DNA from 4 places in the Reinekea sp. genome. Region 1 is predicted to be linked to each of the others. Evidence: predicted binding sites of a transcription regulator. Region 1 holds the regulator's gene; each other region holds the start of a gene.
What was found. The regulator sigma-54, encoded in region 1, starts transcription at its own class of promoters, with help from an activator protein. The targets are predictions, from matches to a motif close to TGGCACNNNNNTTGCTNT.
Positions count from the first base shown of each region.

Region 1 (5,926 bases):
CCACTATTTGTGCAATTGAGGCTTCAAATTGACTCATTACTAGGGCGGCAATAAAGGCCGTCGCCATATTAATACCCAGCCAGACGGCCCGGTCTTGGCTGCTCTTTACAATGGGGGAATAGGTGTCATTTTCTTCATCGAGGCCGGCCATGCTCATCATATTGTGCGCCGCACTATCGCTAATTACATCGACCACGTCATCGATGGTAATACGACCAATGACGATGCCGTCGTCGTTTATGACCGGGGCTGACACCAAATCTTGACGCTCAAATAGACGTGCGACCTGTTCCTCATCTTCGCCGGCTCGGATGCCCTTGATATCGGTGTTCATGATATCTGAGACCAGGCTAGACGGTTTGGCGGTGAGTAGAACCGTTAGCGCGAGTGAGCCTTGGTAATGGAACTGACGATTGGTCACCCAGAGGCGATCCAAGGCGTCTGGAAGCGATATTTTGCGTAAATAACGCAACACCGCTGCGACCGTTACATCGCCACGAACGGTCACCATATCGGTGGTCATCAAACCGCCGGCGGTGTCCTCTGGGTAGGCCAATAGCCCTTCAACTTGCGAGCGCTCCTCCGGTGCTAAGAGCTGGAGAACTCGACTGGACCGGCCTTCGGGCATTTGTTGCAGCAGATCCGCGAGGTCATCGTTATCGATGTCGTGCGTGGTTTCAACGATTTCCTCGGCTGACATGCGGGCCAGGAATGACTGCTGAATGTCCTCATTCAGGTGTGTTAGCACCTCGCCTTGCAACGCTTCGGCGACAAAATCCCACAGGGTCAGGCGATGTTTATGAGGGGTGGTCTCCAAAAGGTGCGCGATATCACCAACCGCTATATCTGCGTTGATTAAAATCGACACTAGGTCCAGGTCGGCCTTTTCCAGTGCCGCACCCAATTGTTGTTTGTGTGAATTTAATTGTCCGTCGGTTAGGCTGGCAGGCATAAGGTATCTCTGTGATCAGGCGGGGTTCGTGAGTTATTCGCCCTCGTCGAAAAAGTTATTTATCAGGGTCTCGATCGCTGTCCAGGCTAAGACCTCATCGCTGCCATCTATTTCAAAGGTCAGGGCAGTGCCCTTGGATGCCGCGAGCATCATAACGGCCATAATGCTTTTCGCATCGGCTTGTCGTCCGTCCTTATAGACCGACACCATGCTACCAAATTGGGATGCCGCCCCGACCAGTTTGGCGGCCGCGCGCGCATGCAATCCGAGTTTGTTAATGATGACAATCTCTTCTCTAATCACGCTGTATCCTGCCCCATGTCTCGGTGTCTGATTTGTGTGGTCGGGTATTTTTCTTTGAAGGCCGTCGTGAGCTCCTCAGCCAGATATACCGAGCGATGTTGGCCACCGGTGCAACCAATGGCCACGGTTAGGTAACTGCGTTGGTTGCGTTCGTGTTCCGGTAACCAGCGCTCCATAAAGCGCCGGATATCCTCAAACATGTCCGCCACTGCCGGTTCTCGGCGTAAGAACTCTTGAATAGGGCGATCAACACCGGTAAACATGCGCAAGCTCTTATCCCAGTATGGATTAGGCAGGCAGCGCACATCGAACACCATATCCGCATCTCTGGGTAAGCCATGTTTAAAACCAAAGCTCAGAAACTGCAACGCCAAACCGGTTGGTCGGTTGATTAGTCGGTCGCGGATCTGCACGCGCAGTTGCTGTACCGACAGGGTGCTGGTATCCAGCTTGAAGTCTGCCCCATCGGCGATGGGCGCTAAAGACAGCGTTTCTTGGGCAATCGCTTCGGCCAGCGAGTGGGCGTTGTCGGTTAATGGATGCTTACGCCGGGTCGCAGAAAAACGCTGTAACAGGATGGCTTCATCGGCATCGAGGTACAGTAGCTCTGGTTGAATTTTTGCACTGAGACTGCCTAAAATTTCGGGTAGGTCACGCAGACCCTCGGTGGAGACTCGGACGTCAATGCACACTGCTATCTGTTTATGAGGTGCGGACTCAGTCATCCATCTGACCAGTTCAGGCAATAAAGCTGGGGGTAAATTGTCGATGCAGTTAAAGCCGGCATCTTCAAGTGTATTTAAGACAGTCGACTTACCGGAACCGGAACGGCCACTAATCACTATTAGTCGGATTTTTTCAGAAGACATAGCCATTCTCAGTTTATTGCTTATTTGGGGCTCCTACAAATTGCTCATATAGGGCCATCGCGCTAGGACATTGGCGAATCAAAGCTAAAGACTTAGGGTCATTAACCTTTTCAACCACCATCGCCAGCAGCTGTAAATGTTCATCGGTAGCATCAATAGGGACCACCAGGGCAAAAACGAGATCCACTGGCTTGGCATCTATCGCTTGGAAATCAATAGGATTGGTCAATAAAACCAATGCCGCCGTGGGCTTGTCTAAGCCAACAAGGCGGCAATGGGGTATTGCAACGCCTGAACCTATACCGGTACTGCCCAACCGTTCACGAGCGATCAGTTGGTCAAACAACTCAACATCCGATACCCCAGTAAGCGTCTTGGACAGGCGCTCAGCAAGGGTTTGCAGTACCTTTTTTTTGCTCGCACCGAAGTCATCAACAAAGGTGCGTTCGGGGCGCAATACTTGGTCCAGAGGAATCATGCTTTCGTTATGACCCGTGGCTGCGTGAGACAGTTTTTTCTTTGTGCTTGATCAATTGACGGTCCAGTTTGTCATTCATTAGATCAATGGCGGCGTATAAATCGTCATGTTCGGCGTCTGCATGGAGTTGGGCGCCCTTGATGTTCAGCGAGCCTTCTGCTTTTTGTCTCTCCTTTTCGATACTGAGGGTGACCTGCACGTTGCCGATTTGGTCAAAATGTCGTTGGAGCTTTTCAAGCTTAGTTGAAACGTAGCTCTGGAGGGCTTCTGTTACCTCAACGTGATGGCCGCTGATATGAACTTGCATAGGCTGCTCCTCTTGCAGTTTTTACCTTTCCAGCCAGAGTGGGCTGGTACACAGGCGGTGGTCGAAAATGAGGCCACCGTCCACCGACAAACAGATGCCGGTAATCGTGAAACCGTTATGTAACTCATATTCTAACTATTGCGCTTCATTGCCAAAACTGCAAGGGACTTTTTAAAAAATTTAGGCTCTAAATCAAACTCTTACGTTCATTTGACGGTGGAATGTTCAATGACTCTCGGTACTTGGCGATGGTTCGTCGGGCGACCTGTATGCCCTGTTCACCGAGTAAATCGGCAATTTTAGAGTCACTCAGCGGTTTACGAGTATTTTCCGCGAGCACTAACTTTTTGATCAGTGCGCGAATCGCGGTGCTGGAACAGGCGCCACCGGTATCGGTGCTGACATGGCTACTGAAAAAGTACTTTAATTCGTATATACCACGGGGGGTGTGCATGTATTTTTGTGTGGTGACACGCGAAATGGTCGACTCGTGCATACCCACCACCTCTGCGATATCGTGCAGAACCAGCGGTTTCATTGCCTCATCGCCATAGTCCAAGAAGCCACGTTGGTGCTCAACGATGGTGGTGGCGACCTTGAGCAGCGTTTCATTTCGACTCTGCAGGCTCTTAATAAACCACTTAGCCTCTTGCAAGTGGTCCTTTAGGTAGGTGTTATCCGATGAATTGTCGGCCCGCTTGACCATCGAGGCGTAAGAGGAGTTGACCCGCAGTTTCGGCGCTATATCGGGGTTCAGTTCAACAAACCAACGATTGTTTTTGATGTCTTTGGTGACAATAACATCTGGTACTACGTACTCGGATTTGCCCGAGGCAATGCTATTGCCGGGCCGGGGATTGAGTGTTTGTATGAGTAGGAAGACTTCGCGCAGCTCGTTTTCCTTGATCCGCGCCTTGCGCATTATTTGCGCAAAGTCTTTGATGCCCAACAGCTCGATATGATTTTCGACGATGCGTATCGCCAGCGCTAAATAGGGTGTGTCCGTGGCGAGCTGCTTGAGTTGGATCGCTAGGCAGTCAGCTAGGTTGACCGCACAGACTCCCGGTGGGTCAAACTGTTGCAAACGGTGTAATACCGCATGGAATTCGTCTTCATCGAGCGGATCATCATCGGACGAGATGGCCACCATCAGACCTTCAAATATATCGGCTACGGGGCTCGACAAATAGCCTTCATCATCGACACTTTCCAAAATGGTTTCAGCAATGACCCGATCCTTATCGGTCATCGGGGTCAGGTTCAGCTGCCAGTAGAGGTGATCTTGTAGTGAGTCGGTCGTGCCATAGATGTTTTCGAGATTATAATCATCATCGCCGGACGGCAGCCCATGGCTAGTGGGTTGATGGGTGTAGATGTCGTCCCATGAGCTGTCTACTGCCAGCTCATCCGGAATGGTTTCCTGAACGGTCAGTTCTCGAGTGGAGTCATCGGTCTCAGTCTTAGCAACCTGACGGTCGTCATTATTGGGTGGCTCCTGAGTGTTGGCGTGTTCTGGAGCATCGGCATCGTCCTCCTTGACCTCGAGCATGGGGTTGGTGTCCAACGCCTGCTGAATTTCCTGCTGTAAGTCGAGCGTGGACAGTTGCAATAACTTAATCGCCTGCTGCAACTGCGGGGTCATCGTCAGTTGCTGGCTCATTTTAAGTTGTAAGGATGTCTTCATACTTGCTCAATACCCACCAAATGTGCTCCAACGCTAAAAATATCAAGGCCACCGCTTCGAATGTTATAAACGGAACTGATCACCTAAATATACCTCACGGACAGTTTGATTGCTGAGAACTTCTTCAGCGGAACCTTCCGCAATGATGTGACCATTGCCGACAATATAGGCCTTTTCACAAATATCGAGGGTTTCCCGAACATTGTGATCTGTAATTAAAACGGCAATGCCGCGTTTTTGTAGATGATAGATGATCGCCTTGATATCACCGACCGAAATAGGGTCGACACCAGCAAAGGGCTCATCCAGCAAGATCACCTTAGGTTCCATCGCTAAGGCCCGGGCTATTTCCACCCGCCGCCGCTCGCCGCCGGATAGCGCCATGCCCAAACTGGTGCGGATGTGGGTGACATTGAACTCGGCCAATAAGGACTCAAGCCGTTCATTCTGCTGTTGCTTGGAGAGGTCTTTTCGGGTTTGCAGGACGGCGAGGATGTTATCGGCAACCGACAGCTTACGAAAAATAGAGGCCTCTTGGGGCAGATAGCCAATGCCTTGGCGCGCCCGGGCGTGCATCGGCATATGGGTCACCGAAACACCGTTGATCGTCACATCGCCATGATCGGCGGCAATTAGACCGACGATCATATAGAAACAGGTGGTTTTACCGGCCCCGTTCGGACCCAGTAGCCCAACGATCTGGGCCTCTTCGACGGCGATGCTAACATCTCGAACAACTGGACGTTTTTTGTAGCTTTTGGCCAGATGGGTTGCTTCCAGTAAGGCCATTAATTCACGGCCTCAGGCTGAATGAGCAACTCTGCTTGCTTGCCGCCTGGCTGTCCGGTGATGGCGCGCTCGGACTCTATGGTCATAACCCCGGTGTCGGTCAAATAAATAATGCGCTCGCCCTCGGCTTTGTTGCCGACCTGAGTAACCTGTGCCTGACCCAGAGTGATAATCTTATTCTCGTTGGGGAAAAATTCGACCCGCAGGCCTTGTACTTGGACCATTTCACCGTCGGCCACAGGCTGGTCGAAGAGCCGCACCGGCTTGCCTTCGGCGAGTAAATAGGAAAGCTGATCGGACACTGGATCCGTTTCAATGGTGACCTTGTCAGCATAGATAATCAAAGCCCCCTGGGTGATAACCACCTGGCCAATTAAGACCGTCTTACCGCTATTGGCATCCATGGTGTTGGTATCGGCCTTGCCGGTAATGGGCTTGTTGCGATCTTCCGGCGTCGCTAGCGCCAAGCTTGCCGCGCAAAGACTGACTAACATCAGTAAGGCGGTTTTTTTACGACGGTTCATAAACAAAATTAACCTCCGAT
Region 1 is NZ_CEYAVF010000022.1:16,376-22,301, reverse strand. Features, by position in the region: gene mgtE (magnesium transporter) at 1-952, opposite strand, end outside; gene AC4FIC_RS10005 (HPr family phosphocarrier protein) at 986-1,255, opposite strand; gene rapZ (RNase adapter RapZ) at 1,252-2,124, opposite strand; gene AC4FIC_RS09995 (PTS sugar transporter subunit IIA) at 2,138-2,602, opposite strand; gene hpf (ribosome hibernation-promoting factor, HPF/YfiA family) at 2,610-2,909, opposite strand; gene AC4FIC_RS09985 (RNA polymerase factor sigma-54) at 3,097-4,593, opposite strand; gene lptB (LPS export ABC transporter ATP-binding protein) at 4,657-5,382, opposite strand; gene lptA (lipopolysaccharide transport periplasmic protein LptA) at 5,382-5,906, opposite strand; gene lptC (LPS export ABC transporter periplasmic protein LptC) at 5,893-5,926, opposite strand, start outside.

Region 2 (5,926 bases), on a different contig from region 1:
AGTAAAAACGGCCTGCCGACCGAAACCACCTTTGGTGCGGACGCGTCGATCCAGATTAGCTCGGCCGATACCAACGCGGCGACCTATCTGGGCATCACGGCCGGGGCGCAAATTATCAATGGTTTAGACAGCTTTGGCCTCGACAAAGGCACGTATAGCGGTTTTGACTCGCTTAGCACCGTAACCTTTGTCCAGGACGCTACCGGCAAGGGCAGTTTTATTATTGCCTTCGACAACAGCACAGACGTGACCCTGTCGAATCTCTCGCTCGCCTCAACCGTTCAACTGGGCTTGTCTGCTGTCAATCAAAGCGGGACTGAAACGAACACAGGTCAGGATGTTGAAGGCTCTATCAATGGCCTCACCGCAACGGGGGTAGGGCAGTACCTGACCGCCGCCAACGGCAATGCCGCGGCGACAAATGGTTATATACTCGGCGGCCTCGCAGCCGATTTCTCGGTAGCGGAAGTGATCGATGGCACAAATAATACGCTGAAGGTGTTGATAGACGGCACCGAGTCGGGAACCATCACCCTGACTAGCGGCGCCTATGCCACTGGCGACGCCCTGGCCGCGGAACTGAAAACTCAGATTAATGCCGACACCCTGTTGTCTGCCGCAAGTCGAGGCGTTGACGTACAGTATGATGAGACGACCAACACCTTTGGTATTTTTTCAACCAGTACCGGCGCCAGTTCCACCGCAAAGGTGAGTGACATTACCACCGGAGGCATTAATATCTTTGGCCTTACGACCAGTACGACCGGCGTTTCCGGTAACGATGTTGCCGGGAGTCTGGATGCAGCCGCAGGCCTAATGTTAAGTATCGGTGGCACGCGCACGGGTGAGCGCGGAACGGTGACCTATGTGCAGGGCGCGATGTCAAAATTGGACGATCTGTTTAACAGTATCCTATTGAGTAAGGGCTTGCTCACGGTTAAGGAAGCCAAACTGGTAGAGGACCAAGCAGAAATAGTTGTTGCACGTACCGCCGTCGATGAGCGGGTGTCCGTCTATGAAGCTCGTTTACGATCACAGTTTCTGTTCAACGATAAGCTGATCAGTCGACTCAATAACGTCTCTGACTTCCTGACCCAGCAATTTGATGCCATGAACGGTTCGAACGACTAACGCCAATGATGATTGCCCCAGTGGCGGGACGCCTGTCGCGCTCTCCGTTCAGGAGTTCCGCTGCTAGACCCATTGTTAGGCCAGCCACGCCGCCGAAGGTGGCGTGCGCGGCGGGCAATCAGGCGTGGGCCTAATCGTCCATCGAGGTCGCACCGATCTTGTGGATCGACAGATCGGCCCCGTTATATTCTTCTTCCTGAGACAAGCGCAGCGGCGATATCTTATTGACCAGGCCGTAGACGATAAAGCCGCCAATCAGTGCCACGGCAATGCCGGCTAAGGAACCGATCAGTTGCGCCATAAAGCTAACGCCGCCCAAACCACCCAAGCTCTCCAGACCGAAGATACCGGCGGCTATGCCACCCCATAGGCCACACAAGCCGTGCAGGGGCCAGACACCGAGCACATCATCGAACTTTGTCAGGTTGTTCTGCGCCCAGGTGAAGATATAGACAAAGAGTCCGCCGGCAATGGCGCCGGTGATCAATGCGCCGATCGGATGCATCAGATCGGAGCCGGCACAGACCGCCACCAGACCCGCTAAGGGCCCGTTGTGAATAAAGCCCGGATCGTTTTTACCGACCACCAGGGCCAACAAAGTGCCCCCGACCATGGCCATCAAGCTGTTCACCGCGACCAGACCTGAAATCGCCTCGATCGTCTGCGCCGACATCACGTTAAAGCCAAACCAACCCACCGTGAGGATCCAGGCGCCGAGCGCTAAAAAAGGAATGTTCGAGGGCGCAAAGGCGACTAGGCGACCATTACGAAAGCGGCCATAGCGTGAGCCGAGCACATAGATGGCGGCAAAGGCAATCCAACCGCCGACCGCGTGCACCACAATGGAGCCGGCAAAGTCGTGGAAGGGTGCGCCAAAGGTATCGGCCAACCAAGCTTGATAACCGAAGTTGCCGTTCCAGATCAGGCCTTCAAAGAAGGGATAGACCAGCGCAACAATAAAGAACGAGGCCACCAAGAAGGGGTTGAAGCGCGCGCGTTCCGCAATGCCGCCCGATACGATGGCCGGAATGGCCGCTGCAAAGGTGAGCAGAAAGAAAAACTTAACCAGATCGTAGCCGTTGTTCGCGGTCAACTCGCTGGCGCTGGAAAAAAAGCTCGAACCGTAGGCCACCCAGTAACCGATAAAAAAGTAGGCGATGGTTGAAATGCCGAAGTCGGTGATGATCTTTACCAGGGCATTGACCTGATTCTTATGCCGGACGGTACCGACCTCTAAGAAGGCAAAGCCGGCGTGCATAAAGAGCACCATAATGGCGCCAAGCAAGATAAATAGGGTGTTGGTACCATTGACCAGGTTTTCGACTGCACTGTTTAGTATGTCCAAAAGAGCCTCTCTGCGAGCAGGTTACGCACCTTGGTGGTGCTGTTTTTGTTTAAAAAGGGGTTTCTGTTTAGAGACTATGCGAAATCTGTGCCGAATGGTTCAAAATGGTGGGGTTTGTGCGTATTCGTGGTGCAGCCGCGCGGTCGGGGCGGCTAATGGGCGACCCAAGGGTGCAATGGCCTTGGCGGCGTGCTCTAAGGCGCCTTCAATGGGTGCGTCAAAGGCGATAATGCTTCATATTGGTGCGAATGCGAATGCAATTGCAAAAGCGATTGCAAATGCGAAGTCGGCCGCACGCTAGAGACTGAGCACCGAATTGTCGGTGCCGTATTCCGGCACGCGTACATAGTCATCGGCGGCCCAATCATTAGCCCAGCAGGTGCCGTCGATCAGATAACGATATTGGTATTGTTGGCCGATCGGCAAATCCAGGTCGACCCGAAATTCGCCGGACTTCAGTTGCTTCAATTCCAGCGTCGTTTCGGCCCAGTTATTGAAGTCGCCCACCAGGGTGACCCGGTCCGCATTGGGGGCCGCGGCCTTGGGTAGGCTAAAGGTGCATTTGCAGATCGGCTTGGATTTAAGATACTTTTTCTTGACTGCCATGGGCTACTCCAAAGTGACACTTAATTGTCGGGGTGCGCCGCGTTGTGCCTGCCGGGCGCGTGAATGTCCGCGCCGGAGAGGGCACAGAGGTTAAATCCTCTTGAGTCTAGTCTATCTGAGCCATTTGTGTGGGCGATGCATCTACTCGGTCGCTCTGCTATGCTTTCCGGCTCATCCAGGGCTCATTCAGGGCGGATAAAGGTCCGCAGACAGACCGATGGGATGGCATACATCCGCCAACCCGCTAAAATTTATAGGGACCCTTGGGGTCATTTGCAGAGAGGGGGAATGCTCGTGTTGATATGGATTCTAGTCGGTGCCCTGGTGGGGCTGTTTTTACTCGGTCCGCGGACGTCGGTCCGCTTGTTTTGGCAGCCCCACAAGAGTCGGATCCAAAGTCCGAAGCCACCCGCGCAGCTGACCAGTGCCGATCTAAAGGCGTTACGCACGACCCTGATCCAACACGAGGCGGCGATCGAGCAGATCATCGACGGCGCTGAAAAAAAGATTATCTTCTCGGCCGAATCACGCCCAAAACGCACCGCGCTCTGTGTGCTCTATATTCACGGTTTCTCGGCGTCTCGGCAAGAAATCAGCCCCGTGCCGGAACAGGTCGCCCAAGCTCTGCACGCTAACTATTATGGTCTGCGTTTGACCGGGCACGGTATCGATAGTCCCGCTGGTGCGGCCTTAGGCCGGGCCAAGGCCAACGATTGGCTGTTCGATCTGATGGAGGCCTGGCAGGTGGCGCATCAGCTCGGTGAACGGGTGATCGTTATCGCTACCTCGACCGGTGCAACCCTGGCGACCTGGTTGGCGCAGCAGTCCTCGGTTATGCCTCATCTGGCGGCGCTGGTGATGATATCACCGAACTTCCAACCCAAACATTGGGCTATTCCGTTGTTTCTATGGCCTTGGGCGCAGCACTGGGTGTTCTTAGTGGCCGGTCGCGAGTACGGCTGGGAGCCGACCAATGAGGGCGGTAAAAAGTACTGGACCTACCGCTATCCGACCCTCGCCCTGCATCAGGTCGCGGCTCTGGTGAAGGCGGTGCGTGACTCACCGGTGGAGCAGATCGAGGTGCCGACGCTGTTTATCTATTCCGATTTCGATCAGGTGGTCAAGGCTCGCCACACCGATGCGCTGATGCGCCGGTGGGGGTCACCGATCAAGCATCGCATCTGCCCAGCGCCGATGGCGGGGGACAACAATCATGTGCTCACCGGCGCGATCGTGCGCCCCGACAGCACCGAGCGGGTCAGCGCCGATATCCTCAACTTTATTAAGGCTCTGCCGGCCAAGCTCTGAGCATGCGGTGGCGCGCGCTCGGCCGCGGGCTAAATCAGCCATTGCAGTGACTTGATCATCTGGTAAAATCCGCGCTCTGAATTGATCCGATCGGGTGTTCCGATCGGTAGCCCTGCATTTACGATGCAGTTTGCTGAGGTAACGATGAATAAATTTGTAGTCAGTGCGCTCTACCATTTCGTCCATCTGGACCAACCCGAGAGCCTGCGCGAGCCGCTCTTAGCCTTTCTTGAAGCCCATCAGATCCGCGGTACGCTGATTTTGGCCACAGAGGGTATTAACGGCACCGTCTCCGGCGCCCGCGCCTCGATCGATGCACTGTACGCCTGGTTCCAAGCGCAACCGGCCTTCGCCGCTATCCGCACCAAGGAATCCTTCCATCAGGAACAACCCTTTTACCGCACCAAGGTGAAGATTAAAAACGAAATCGTCACCATGGGCGTCGATAATATCGATCCACAAAAGATTGCCGGCACCTATGTTCAGGCCAAAGATTGGAACGCCCTGATCGCCGATCCGGAGGTGTTGGTGGTCGACACCCGCAACGACTACGAATACCAGATTGGCTCATTCGATGGCGCGGTCAATCCCAAGACCGACTCCTTCCGTGAATTCCCCGCCTATGTTAAACAAGAGCTGGATCCGGCCAAGCACAAAAAAGTGGCCATGTTTTGTACCGGTGGTATTCGCTGTGAAAAATCGACCGCCTATCTGAAGGCCCAGGGATTTGACGAGGTCTACCATTTGCAAGGCGGGATCCTTAAGTACCTTGAAGAGGTCGACGCGCAGGAGTCGCTATGGGCCGGTCAATGCTTTGTCTTTGATAATCGGGTATCGGTTGGCCATGGTCTGGAAGTGGGCGATTTCGAACTCTGTTACGCCTGCCGCAAGCCGCTCTCAAGTCAGGAGCGGCAACATGCCCATTATCAAAACGGACTCAGCTGCCATCACTGCTACGGTTCGGTCTCGGCGCAACAGAAGGCGCGGTTCGCCGAGCGCCAGCGTCAGATGCAGTTGGCCGAGAGCCGTGGCGAGCATCATATCGGCAGCGATGCGCGTGACAATATCGGCGCCCGACGGCGCGATAAAAATAGCTTCCGGGCCGACCAACGTCGCCTCGACCTGGCCCGCAACAAGGCTCAGGAGACACCGGAGAGCAGCCAGTGAAGGCTCGGCCGGAGCTCTTATCGCCGGCCGGCACACTGCGCAATATGCGCTATGCCTTCGCCTACGGCGCCGATGCCGTCTATGCCGGGCAACCGCGCTATGCCCTGCGCGTGCGCAACAACGACTTTAGCCTGGCCAACCTAAGCATCGGCATTGCCGAGGCCCACGCTCTAGGTAAACGCTTCTATGTGGCCAACAATATCGCACCGCACAACGCCAAGCTGAAAACCTATTTGCGCGATATCGAACCGGTTATCGCGATGCAACCCGATGCCCTGATTCTGTCCGATCCGGGCCTGATCATGCTGGTGCGCGATCGCTTTCCCGATCAGGTCATTCATCTCTCGGTCCAGGCCAATGTGGTCAACT
Region 2 is NZ_CEYAVF010000008.1:46,385-52,310, forward strand. Features, by position in the region: gene fliD (flagellar filament capping protein FliD) at 1-1,131, shown strand, start outside; gene AC4FIC_RS05300 (ammonium transporter) at 1,262-2,476, opposite strand; gene AC4FIC_RS05305 (isoamylase early set domain-containing protein) at 2,774-3,082, opposite strand; gene AC4FIC_RS05310 (alpha/beta hydrolase) at 3,371-4,390, shown strand; gene trhO (oxygen-dependent tRNA uridine(34) hydroxylase TrhO) at 4,535-5,557, shown strand; gene trhP (prephenate-dependent tRNA uridine(34) hydroxylase TrhP) at 5,602-5,926, shown strand, end outside.
Region 2: a site for sigma-54 is predicted at 2,552-2,569, ahead of AC4FIC_RS05300 (ammonium transporter). Genes of this name have one in related genera too.

Region 3 (5,926 bases), on a different contig from region 1:
TTCACAGTATGTTGGGTACCCGTAACGATTATGCCCGCTTTGAAAATACCCAGCACAATCGGCATATCAATCGACATCGCTGGGATCTCGGCGAATTGGAGGCGCAGTTAGGCGATGCGCAGTCGACTCACGCACAGGTATATAACCGCTTGATTGCCATCTTAGCGATCCGCAGGCAACAGCGGGCCTTTCACCCCAATGCCACTCAGTTTACCTTGCAATTGGGGCCGCATATCTTCGGTATTTGGCGCCAAAGTATCGATCGCCGACAGAGCATTTTCTGCCTAAACAATGTTAGCGACCAGACCGTCGAGTTATCCCTAATCGATATCAATCTGATCGATAGCGTCACCTGGATTGATCTGCTGACCGGGCAGGCCATTCCCGACCATCAAGCCACGCTGTCACTGCCCCCCTATGGATCGCTCTGGCTCAGTAATGCTTAGATCCCTTACCTTAGCCGGAAGTGGGTCACAGGATGGTGGGCAGCAGGCCTGGAAAGCGTTCCCGCTCCGGTACCGGCAAGTCTAAGCGGGTCATGACCCGTTGGTAGGTATCCCAATCGTACAGGCCCTGGAGCGAGGTGATCAGCTCGGTAGTGTCAACCTGGTTATAGGCCTGCATGGCCTCTAATATCCATCGGGCATGGGCCGGCCAGGGGGCATTGGCCTGATTGCTGTAAAACACCTTACGTTGATGCGTGCTACTTTGGGTGTGCCATTGACTCAGCATCGCCTGGATAAGCAAATCCGAAGAGCAATTGAGATATGTTGGTCCGGCCATCCAGAGTGCAGACTGGGCAATATGATCGGCGCATTCCAGCCATTGACAGGCCCGAATGATGGCCGCCAACAACTTCTCATGCACCTCAGGGCGTTTTTCAGCGAAACCCCGGTTAACGCCTAACACCTTCTCTGGCGCGTGCGCCCATAGCTCGCTGCCGTAGCAAATGATCTCCCCGGCCTGGGCGATTTGGGCGGCCGTATTCCAGGGTTCACCCACACAATACAGGTCTACCTCGCCCTCCAGCATAGCCTTAACCATATTGACCGGCGGAATCACCTTAATGGTTACCCGAGCAGTATCGATGCCGGCACTATCTAGATACAGATGGAGCAGATAGGTGTGCATCGAATGCGGATGTACAGTGCCCACCCTCAACGTCCCAGTGGTTAGGCTGAGGTGGGTCTTTAGCGCCGCCGCAATGGCTCGAAACCCGCCATCGGAAGGCGTCAGTCGATTGTAGATCTGGCTCGATAGGGTAATGGCATTGCCGTTATAGCCCATCGCCAATGCGGTCTTAAAGGTTTTTGTCCTGTCGTTATTGGTCGCTGTCAGCTGACTGGCCAAGACCATCGGCGCCAATATATGAGCGGCATCGAGGATGCCAAACGATAATTTATCGCGAATGCTAGCCCAATTGGATTCGCGCTCCAGGCTGACCTGAAGACCTTCGGCGGCAAAGAAGCCGGCCTCTTGCGCGATAATTAACGGCGCGCAGTCAAGTAGCGGCACATAGCCTATATGGACGGCATCTGGGTTGGTGGTGGGGGATATAAGCATAGGGTTCATAGGTTCCATATCGGCAGTGTTCAGCTAAATAAATCGATAACGTCTTGGGCTATTTCGGCCAGTCTGACGTTTTTGTTCATCGCCATTTTACGCATCGCACTGAAGGCGGCGTCTTCATCGCATTGTTTGTGCTTCATCAGCAGGCCTTTGGCCCTGTCGATGATTTTTCGATCCGAGAGTTCGTTGCGAGTCTTCCGCAGCTCGCCTTTGAGTCGCTGGTGTTCCTCGAAGCGACTTATGGCTACATTGAGCAGGGTCTTAACGCGGCTCGGCTGCAGACCATCGACAATATAGGCGCTGACCCCGGCCTGAATTGATTGGCGGATAACTTGGTCGTCTTCATCGGTGGCGAAAAAAATAATCGGTCGCGGGTAACGATCGGATGTTGCGGAGACATCTTCCAGCGTGTCGCGGTCGGGCGAGTCGGCCTCGACTATGACCACGTCGGGTTGGAAGGTTTCCACCATATGGTAAATGGTATACTTGCCCGATGGCCGGACGACAACCTGGTGTCCAAGCGCTGTTAACGCGGCCTCTAGAGGCTTAGCCCGGTTAGCAATTTGATCGATCAATAGAATGTTCATACGGCGTGTATAGCAGGGAGTTAATAGGTACTAGAGCAATTATTGTACCTAAAAATCATGCCCATTTAGGGCGATAGGGTGGGGACGAGGTGATATCTCAGTGCGCTCGGCGGTCGAGCGACGAAACCACCGCACCAGCTTGGGGCGCTAGCGATCGCCACTGGGCTAGGGGTTGGGTCTAGCCTTCGCAGTAATCCACGTCGACCATGACGACGCTGACAAATTGCTCCTCGTGAGCGCGGGCGCGTGCCATCTTGCGTCGATGGGTCAGGGCAACTGCGACACGATTGCTGGTGCTGGTGGTCGTATCGATCGGCATCGCGAGCAGGGCATCGCTATATTTTAAGGCGTTGTGCACCGGAAATATAATCAGATCCATGATGGATTCGATACACGCCAATTCTTTTTCAGTGAAGCGTTTGTTGCGACTAAAGGTGATTTCACCATAGTTGACAGCGCGCATCAATAATAGGTAATTGGCGCGATGCTTGGCAATCTCGCCGGAGCGGATATTGATTAACTTATCGCCATGGGTATATTCAATGCCCGACACCGGAAACAGGTGCTGCAGGTGATGGTGAAAAATCTCAATAACCTGATCCAATTCCATGGTTTTTTGCAGATGTCTGAGCAATTTAAGGCGAAAATCTTTCATTTGGTCCGGCGTAAGCGACACCATTGAGCTTGCAGCCACGGCGGTCAATGCATCGGTGCGCACTTGAGCGCTCTTGTTAAAATTGAGTACTGAAAAATTGCCTGCTGTCATCGCACCGTACCATTAATTGAACTTAAGGGTACTTAGCTATTTTTGTGCCATTAATATTAAATTCAATTAAAACAAGGGTTTAGATATATTTAAGCGCTGTTCTTGGTGGCGGGGCGGAGAGCTATTGCCGCTTTTATCACCACCTTCGCCGTTTGTCGCCCCGACCCGAGTGTGGATCTGCAAGCGACGCACTGCTTAGTCAGCCAGATAGGTATGGGCATTGATTGATTGGCCGTTGTAGGCACTGGCGGCGTCTGACATCAAAAATCGATAGAGTGGCATATGAGCTGCCGCAGTCGGCACCGACTCGGGATCTTCGCCCGGATAAGCGCTGGCGCGCATTGCCGTTCGGGTTGCACCCGGATTGATGGCAAAGGTCCGTATTGCGCTGGTCGCGCCCAGTTCGGCGGCCAGAGTCTGCATCAGCCCCTCGGTGGCAAATTTAGACACGCCATAGGCGCCCCAGTAGGCTCGACCCTGGCGCCCAACGCTGGAGGTGGTGAAGACCAACCGACCTGCGCTAGACGCCTCGAGGAGTGGCAACATTGCCTTGGTGAGATAAAAACTGCTATTGAGGTTGGTATTGATCACATCCAGCCATTGCTGTTCCGGATATTGAGCAATCGACATTTTGCTGCCGAGAGCGGCGGCGTTTAATAGCAGACCATCAAGTCGACCGAATTCCTGCTCAATCGCAAAGGCCATTTCACGCGCAACATCGGGAATCAGGGTGTTCAGATCGTAGGGAAAGATGATCGGTCGGCTTTGGTTGAGAGCTTCGATTTCATCATAGGTCGCTTCGAGCTTCGCTTGATTGCGACCGAGCAGAATCACATCGGCACCCTGAGCCGAAAAATCGAGTGCCGCGGCCTTACCCAAGCCGTCACCGGCACCGGTAATGAGAATCACCTTACCCTTCAGGGCGTCGGTTAGGGGCAGGGACTGAAGCTCTGCCAGTGTCGGTATGTGCATGGTAACGCCTATTCAGGTTTACGTGAGGCCATCAGATAGTTAACCGAGACATCGTCGGTTAATTTAAAGCTGTTGTTCAGTGGGTTGTAGCGCAGGCCACGAAAATCGATGGTTTTTAACCCAGCTTGTCGGGCCCATTTGGACAGTTCGCCCGGACGAATAAACTTCTTGAATTCATGGGTGCCCTTGGGCAGTAGTTTCAAGACATATTCAGCGCCAACCACAGCAAATAACCACGATTTTGGGTTGCGGTTGATGGTCGAGAAAAAGGCCCAGCCACCGGGTTTGAGTAGCGCGTGAACCGCGGCTATCACCGAGGCGGGGTCAGGGACATGTTCGAGCATTTCCATACAGGTGACAACATCGTATTGGCCCGGTTCTTCGGTGGCCAATTGTTCAGCGGTTATCTGCCTATAGGTTAGCTGTTCTATGCCTTGATCCAGCGCATGCAGCTGCGCGACCTTCAACGGCGCATCGGTCATGTCGATACCTGTGACGATACCCCCGCGCTTAGCCAGCGTTTCGGTCAGAATCCCCCCTCCGCAACCGACATCGACGACCTTAAGGCCGGCCACATTGACGTACCCATCGAGGTAATTCATGCGCACCGGATTAAGCGCATGCAGCGGCTTGAATTCGGACTCCGGATCCCACCAACGGCTGGCAAGGGCTTCAAATTTGGCGAGTTCTGCTGGGTCAACGTTGATCGGCACCGATAACTCCTTGAGAGGGGGAAGGGGAAAACTTTGGCGCACATTATGGCGACAAAGGCGGTAAGTTCACAGTAATTTGTCATTGAGTACGAATGGGGGCGTTTTTTGGACCCTAAGGTAGGTCGTCGACTCTGGCTACAAGGGCCGATCGGATTGTGCTGTGTTAGGTTTGGGCGTGAGCCAGTAGGGATGTAGAATCAACCAAGAAGGGCAAGTCGGACCAAGGGGTCCGACCGAGTGGGCAGGCCTAGTCGGCCTGGATTTTGTCGCGCCACTGCTGGGCGTTTTTAATGATCACGTCCTTATCGAGTGTGGTCAGTTCACGGTTATTCAGCAAGGTCTTGCCATCGACCCAAACATAGGTCACCTGATTACGACTGCTGGTATAGACAATATGGGAGACCGGATCGAAGATCGGTTGCGATTCCAGGTCGGCTAAGGATATAGCGGTGATGTCTGCGCGTTTGCCCACTTCCAAACTGCCAATTTGGGTATCCCATCCCAGTGCACGGGCACCATTGATGGTCGCCATCGCCAATGCTTCATGTGCCGGTAAGGCTACCGCGCTCTGGGCAACAGCCTTGGCGAGCATGGCCGCGGTGCGCATTTCGCCGAGCATGTCTAGGTCATTGTTGCTGGCCGCACCGTCGGTGCCCAAGCTGACATTGATGCCGCGCTTCTGCAGCGTGTCAACCGGGCAAAAACCGCTCGCCAATTTCAGGTTGGATTCCGGGCAGTGCATCACATGGGCACCGGTTTCGGCTATGTCGTCAATGTCTTCAGGGCTCAATGCGGTCATATGCACGGCTTGAAAGTTTGGTCCTAAGAGTCCCAACTCCTTGAGTCGACGAATTGGTCGGCTACCGCGCTTGGCCACTTCATCGTCCACTTCCCCTTGAGTTTCATGGACGTGCATCTGGATACCGACCTGATGTTGTTCAGCCAAGGCCTTGATGCGCAGTAAGGGCTCATCGGATACCGAATAGGGGGCATGAGGGCCAAAATTAACCTTGATATGGCTGTGATTTTGATACTGTTCCATCACCTTTAAGCCCTGATCGATATGTTGATCCGGTGTCGGTGCCCAGGCAGTCGGGAAATCGATAATGGGGAAGCACAGCTGGGCGCGCATTCCGGCCTTGATGACGCTGTTGGCAGACGCATCCGGGAAGAAGTAATTATCGGAAAAGGTCGTGGTGCCGGAGCGAATCATCTCCGCCGCGGCCAGCAGGGTGCCATCGGCGACGAAATCATAACTGACCCACTTACCCTCCGCCGGCCAAATGTGGCCGGTTAGCCAGGTCATCAGTTCCAAGTCG
Region 3 is NZ_CEYAVF010000002.1:8,335-14,260, reverse strand. Features, by position in the region: gene AC4FIC_RS01185 (alpha-amylase family glycosyl hydrolase) at 1-446, shown strand, start outside; gene AC4FIC_RS01180 (ABC transporter substrate-binding protein) at 472-1,563, opposite strand; gene AC4FIC_RS01175 (ANTAR domain-containing response regulator) at 1,593-2,156, opposite strand; gene AC4FIC_RS01170 (hypothetical protein) at 2,335-2,922, opposite strand; gene AC4FIC_RS01165 (YciK family oxidoreductase) at 3,118-3,894, opposite strand; gene ubiG (bifunctional 2-polyprenyl-6-hydroxyphenol methylase/3-demethylubiquinol 3-O-methyltransferase UbiG) at 3,903-4,607, opposite strand; gene AC4FIC_RS01155 (TRZ/ATZ family hydrolase) at 4,855-5,926, opposite strand, start outside.
Region 3: a site for sigma-54 is predicted at 2,189-2,206, ahead of AC4FIC_RS01175 (ANTAR domain-containing response regulator). Genes of this name have one in related genera too.

Region 4 (5,926 bases), on a different contig from region 1:
TTATTTCGCCGGCTTCCGACATTCGTTTGGCAATACCCAAAATCTCTTTCTGAGCCTGTTCGACCTCTGAAATCTTAACAGGCCCCATGGCCTCCATATCATCCTTAAGAATATCAGCGGCCCGTTTGGACAGGTTACCGAGCAACTTCTCAGACAAATCATCGTCCGCGCCACGTAAGGCAAGCTTTAAGGAATCGGTACTGACTTCACGCAAGAGTGCCTGGATGCCACGGTCATCAACATCAACGAGGTCGGCAAAGACAAACATCAGATCGGTAATCTGGGTCGCCAGATCGTCATCGACATCCTTAATGCCACCCATGATTTCAGCCTCAATGCTCGATTCGAGGAAGTTCATGATTTCGGCAGCTGTTTTCACACCACCCAAAGCTTGAGCTTGGCCGCCGGCGGAACCAGAGAACTGCTTTTCCAAGATTGCATTTAATTCTTGCAAGGCGGCCGGCTGCACACTTTCCAATGCGGCCACACGCATAACAATATCGAGGCGAACCTTGTCTGTGAAATGCGCCAGAATATCGCCCGCCTGATCCGGATCCAGATAGGCCAAGACGATAGTTTGTATCTGGGGGTGCTCATTGCGGATGATTTCGGCTACGGCCCTCGGCTCCATCCATTTCAGGGTGTCCAAACCGGAGGTACTGCCGCCCATGGTAATACGATCGATCAGAGCCCCCGCCTTGTCTTCGCCTAAGGCCCTGTTGAGCATATTACGAATATACTCATCGGCACCGGCGCCCATGCTGCTTTGGCCACTGACCTCTTCTAGGAACAACTTCACCACGCCCTCAATCTGCTCTTGGCGAACATTGGGCATCACCGACATGGAGGTGCCGACCTGTTGAACTTCTTTATGCCCCATATGCTTAAGAACTTCGGCGGCATCTTGCTCACCGACGCTCATCAGCAACATGGCGGCTCGGGTCGCCTTGGGCAGGCCAACCAACGATTTCTTATAATCGTCGCCACCCGTGGTGGCCGGTAACTTAGCGTTTTCAGTCATCACTCGTTATCCATTGTTGAAGCACTAGGGCCACACGGGCGGGGTCTTCCGCGATCAAGCCGCGCAAGACTTCTAACTGCCGCTCAAAACTTTCAGAGGGGCCCATCAAGGAGAAATCATCAATCGAATTCAAACTGACTCGGTCGTCCGCAATAAGGTATTCGTCTACATCGAGATTGGCGAGCGCAGCGTCTTCAGCACTCTCGTCCTGCTCATCGGTACCCTTGGCGAGCAGGTTGCGTATCGCCGGTCGTAATAGACCAAATAACAGAATAAGGACAAATATGCCGGCCAAGACCTGCTTTACAATGACCCAAAACCAGGGCTGCTCATAAAAGGCGGTTAAGACCTCGACTTCTGCTATCTCCCTAAAGGTTGAGTTGATCACGTTAATACTGTCGCCCCGCGACACATCATAACCAACGGCATCTTGCACCAGGGTTCTCAGTCGCAGAATCGCTGCGTCGTCCCACTCCTTTTCGACAAATTCACCGGTATCTGGATCCAAAATACTCAGATCATCGACCACTACTGCAACGGTCAGACGGCGCACTCGACCTTGCTGAAACTGGGTGAAGCTCAGGGTCCGGTCAACCTCATAGTTACGGGTCGCTTCATCGCGCGTTGATATCGGGGTGGTGTTCGCAGCAGTGCCGTCGGGTAGGGTTTCCGGCGCGGTCGCATCGGTTGGTGGCTGGTTCGTCAACGCGCCCGGAATCCCGCCCTGAGTAGCGCTCGCCATTTGCTCATTGACCGTCTGTTCGCTGCGAATCGCAATCAAATCGGGGTTGAACAGCTCTTCGGATTGCTCAACTTTGGTGAAATCGATATCGGCGGTGACTTCCGCCTGAAATTTATCAGAGCCAATGATCGGGCCTAGAATTGAGTTCACCCGCGCCAACAGATTGTCTTCAACCTTACGCTGGTAATCAAACTGACGATTGGTCAGCTCTTCTTCGCGATTCTCTTCGTCATCACTGAGCAGCCGGCCGCGCTGATCAACAATGGACACGTTGGCGGCAGACAACTCTGGAATGGATGTCGACACCAGGTTGCGAATCGCCTTGACCGAACTCTTATCCAGTTCGGAACTGGCGTACAGCTCGGTGAACACCGAGGCGGTTGGTTCGCGTTGATCGCGCACAAAAACCGATCGCTTGGGGATAGCCAGATGGACACGCGCCGTCTTGACCTGATTGATGGACGCGATAGTGCGCGCCAATTCGCCTTCCAAGCTACGCAGATAGCGAGCATTTTCCATAAACTGGGATTGACCGAGGGGCTGAGATTCATCCAATAACTCGTAACCCACGGTCTGATCATCGGACAGGCCGGCTCCGGCAACGGCTAGACGGGCCGCGTGGAGATCGGTCTGTTTGACCAATATCACGCCGCTGGCCGGATCAATGTCGAATTCTAACTTATTGGCCTGCAGCACCTCGATCAAGCCTCGGGCGTCAAAGCTGTTGGTACTGTTCATCAGCGGTCTATAGGTATCTTTTTGTGACCACAACACCACACTCAGACCCAAGGCGATGCTGGCGGCCAAACCCACCAATAACCCGAATTGTCGGGCCATAGTTAATTTATTGAACCCTGCGACAAGGGGATGCATCCGACTCTCAGGGATGTCGTCCTTATCGATCAGGTCCGAGCGATCACTGGTTGCCGGTGAAAAGTTGGATGAGGGCAGCTGAGCGTCGTCCGCTGAGCCCTTGCTAGGGCTCATCTGGGTGTTTGCTGCCGCGGGTACATTTTCTGTCATAGGGATTCCGGCTAAATAGGGTTAACAGGCGACTCGTTAGAGTGGCATGTTGATGATTTCTTTGTACGCTTCAATCATTTTGTTACGGACCTGGGTCATCGCTTGAAAAGACACACTCGATTTTTGCAAGGCAATCATCACCTCGGGTAGATCCACCCCGGGATCGCCCTGCTCGTAGCGGGATGACATTTCGTTGGCCGTTTTTTGATTGCTATTCACCGTATCGACAGCCGATTTGAACATATCGCCAAAACTCGGTACCGACCCGGTCGGCGTCGGGGCCGTCACCGAGCCAGAAAACTCACCGCCAATCGCTTCGACCTGTTGCTGCAGCTGGTTGCTTTGACTGGAATTATTGATCTGCTTACGCATCTGCTCGATGGTCTTGGCAAAGGCTGAGTTAGAGGCATCTTGGTCACTTGGCGGGGTAACCTGACTGCGTATTGAACGCATCTGCTCAAGCACACCCTGTATATCGACTCGATCTACCATACTTACCTCAGCTTATGTCAATTTTCAGTCTATTTCGGAATCTATCTTTTTGCTTTTGCCAAGAGCTGACAATATACAGGCACTAAATTGACAAACCCGTCTAACTAATAGGATTTAGCAATACACAGGCCAACTATGACCGTTTTCTGAGCATTTGCGTGCCGCGCCGGCTAATACTGCGGAAGCGCCCGGCCGACCCCTGCACCGCAGGTCTTATACTTGCCACAATGATAGGTTATTTTAGCGTATTCCGGCAATCGCAGAATCCACATCCATACCCAACTCTCGCATCCGTGCCAACTTATAACGCAACGTTCGGGATGATATACCCAAGTGGTCTGCGGCGCGATTCTTACGCCCGCTGTGCACCCGCAGAGCGTTCAAAATCAGTTCGAATTCACGATGTTTCATATCGGCGTGGATGCCCTCATTTTTACCCGGGGCCGATGTAACCATTGCCGGCAAATCGACATTGGAATCGGTCGAGCCTGAGGCCACGATCAAAGCGTCGCGATGGGCCTCAAAATCAATCAAATGCTCACCCGACAAACCCAAGTCATATCCGCTAATCCACTGGCCACTCTGCAGAATCAGGGCACGTTGGATGGCGTTATCCAATTCTCGGACATTACCCGGCCAGCCATGCGCCAACAAGACCACCTTGGCGCTCTCATCAAAGGTTAAGCCAGGCTTATGCATTTTTTGGCCATGTTTACGCAATAGATTCTCGGCCAATGGCAGGATATCGGCCTTACGGTTGCGCAATGGCGCCCACTGCAAGGGAAACACACTCAAGCGGTAAAATAGATCTTCCCGAAACCGGCCCGAGCTGACTTCCTCGGCCATCGAACGGTTGGTCGTCGCCAAGACACGGACATCGAGCTCAATCACCTTGCGACCGCCGATGCGCTCGACTTCTTTTTCTTGCAGCACGCGCAGCAGCTTGGCTTGTAAGCCCATATCCATCTCGGAAATCTCATCGAGCAGGATGGTGCCGCCATTGGCCTGTTCAAACTTACCCGGATGACTGGCAACGGCACCGGTAAAGGACCCTTTTTCATGACCAAAGAGCGTTGCTTCCAACATGTTTTCCGGAATGGCCGCACAATTGATGGCGATAAAGGGCCCATTGGCTCGACCCGAGTGTTGATGAATATAGCGTGCCAACACCTCTTTGCCGGTGCCGCTTTCGCCGGAAATTAAAATGGTGCTGTCGGTTACTGCGACCTTACGCGCTAGGGCCAAAACGTGCTGACTGGCGGCATCGGCGGCGACCGGCTCACTGCCCGACTGGGGCAGCCGTGGACTGTGTTGTTCAATTAAATCGATCAGCTGATCCGGTGCAAAGGGCTTTACCAGGTAGTCGACAGCGCCCTTATGCATGGCATCGACGGCCTTATCGACCGCGGCATAGGCAGTCACCAATAACATCGGGATTTGCGGGTAGTTTTGCCGCACATAATCGAGTAAATCGTGGCCACTCATGCCCGGCATGCTAACGTCGGAGACGATAAAATCAAAAGATTGCTCTTTGAGCGCGACAATTGCCGACTCACCCGATTCGGCACAGACCACAGCGTAGTCCTGTAACGTCAGGGTATCGCTCACGGCTTCCCGTAAGCTGGCGTCATCTTCGACTATTAGGATTTTCACTGCAGTTACCTCTCAACAAATATGGGCAAAGTGACATTAAATTCGGTTCCAACATTTAATTGACTGCTTATGTTCAATTGACCTTTATGCGCCTTGACTGTCGCGATCAATACCGGCACACCCAAGCCCGTGCCATGGCTCTTAGTGGTAAAGAAGGGCTCCTGCACTTTTGCCAGGTGAGCCGCGCTCATGCCGGGGCCGGTGTCCCGAAAGGCGATCTCAATCTGCCCGTCGAGCACCTGACTGCTAATGGTCAAGGTCCCCTGGGCATCCCCGGCTTCCAATGCGTTGTTAATAATGTTCATAAAGGCACTAATTAATACATCGGACTGACACTGCACCTGAGCATGGGACGGCTGCAATTGCCAATGAATACGCGCCTGTGCCGGTCCCGGCAAGCCGGCAACCGCCTCCTGCAAAAGGTTGACGACCTGATCTAGGGTCAGGCGATTAAGCAGCTGACACTCCCCTTTGACATACAGCAGCATGTCTTGTACCTGTTTTTCCAGATGATGCAGGCGACCAACCAACTTATCGACAAACTGATTGTGGGTCGTCGGTGTTAAGCGCGGGCTTTTTAGGTTCGAGGCGTAGAGCAGTGCCGCCGACAAGGGCGTACGCACCTGATGTGCCAGCGAGGCAACCATCTGACCCATTGCCGTGAGCCGTTCTTGGCGCGCGACCTGGGCCTGCAAGGCTCGCGTTTCGGTGTGATCGGTCATCATGATGAGCTGCCCGGAATTATCGAGCGGGCTGGTGGCCAGGCTCACCAGCCGGCCATCGGCTAGGCTCACTTCATGGTAATCGGTTTGTTTTGGAGCGAACGCCAGGCGGACTACTTGCCGCCAAGCCTTGCCTAGCAGCCGTTCGGTGTCGGGGAAGCCCATGGCCTGCCCGAGCCAGCTCTCCGCCGCCGGATTGGTTTGATCGATGAAACCCTTGTTGTCGAGCACCACCACAGCAGCCGGCATTAGGCGCAATAGGCTAGCCAGTTG
Region 4 is NZ_CEYAVF010000005.1:2,430-8,355, reverse strand. Features, by position in the region: gene fliG (flagellar motor switch protein FliG) at 1-1,021, opposite strand, end outside; gene fliF (flagellar basal-body MS-ring/collar protein FliF) at 1,014-2,786, opposite strand; gene fliE (flagellar hook-basal body complex protein FliE) at 2,823-3,278, opposite strand; gene AC4FIC_RS03335 (sigma-54-dependent transcriptional regulator) at 3,519-4,931, opposite strand; gene AC4FIC_RS03330 (sensor histidine kinase) at 4,937-5,926, opposite strand, start outside.
Region 4: a site for sigma-54 is predicted at 3,393-3,410, ahead of fliE (flagellar hook-basal body complex protein FliE). Genes of this name have one in related genera too.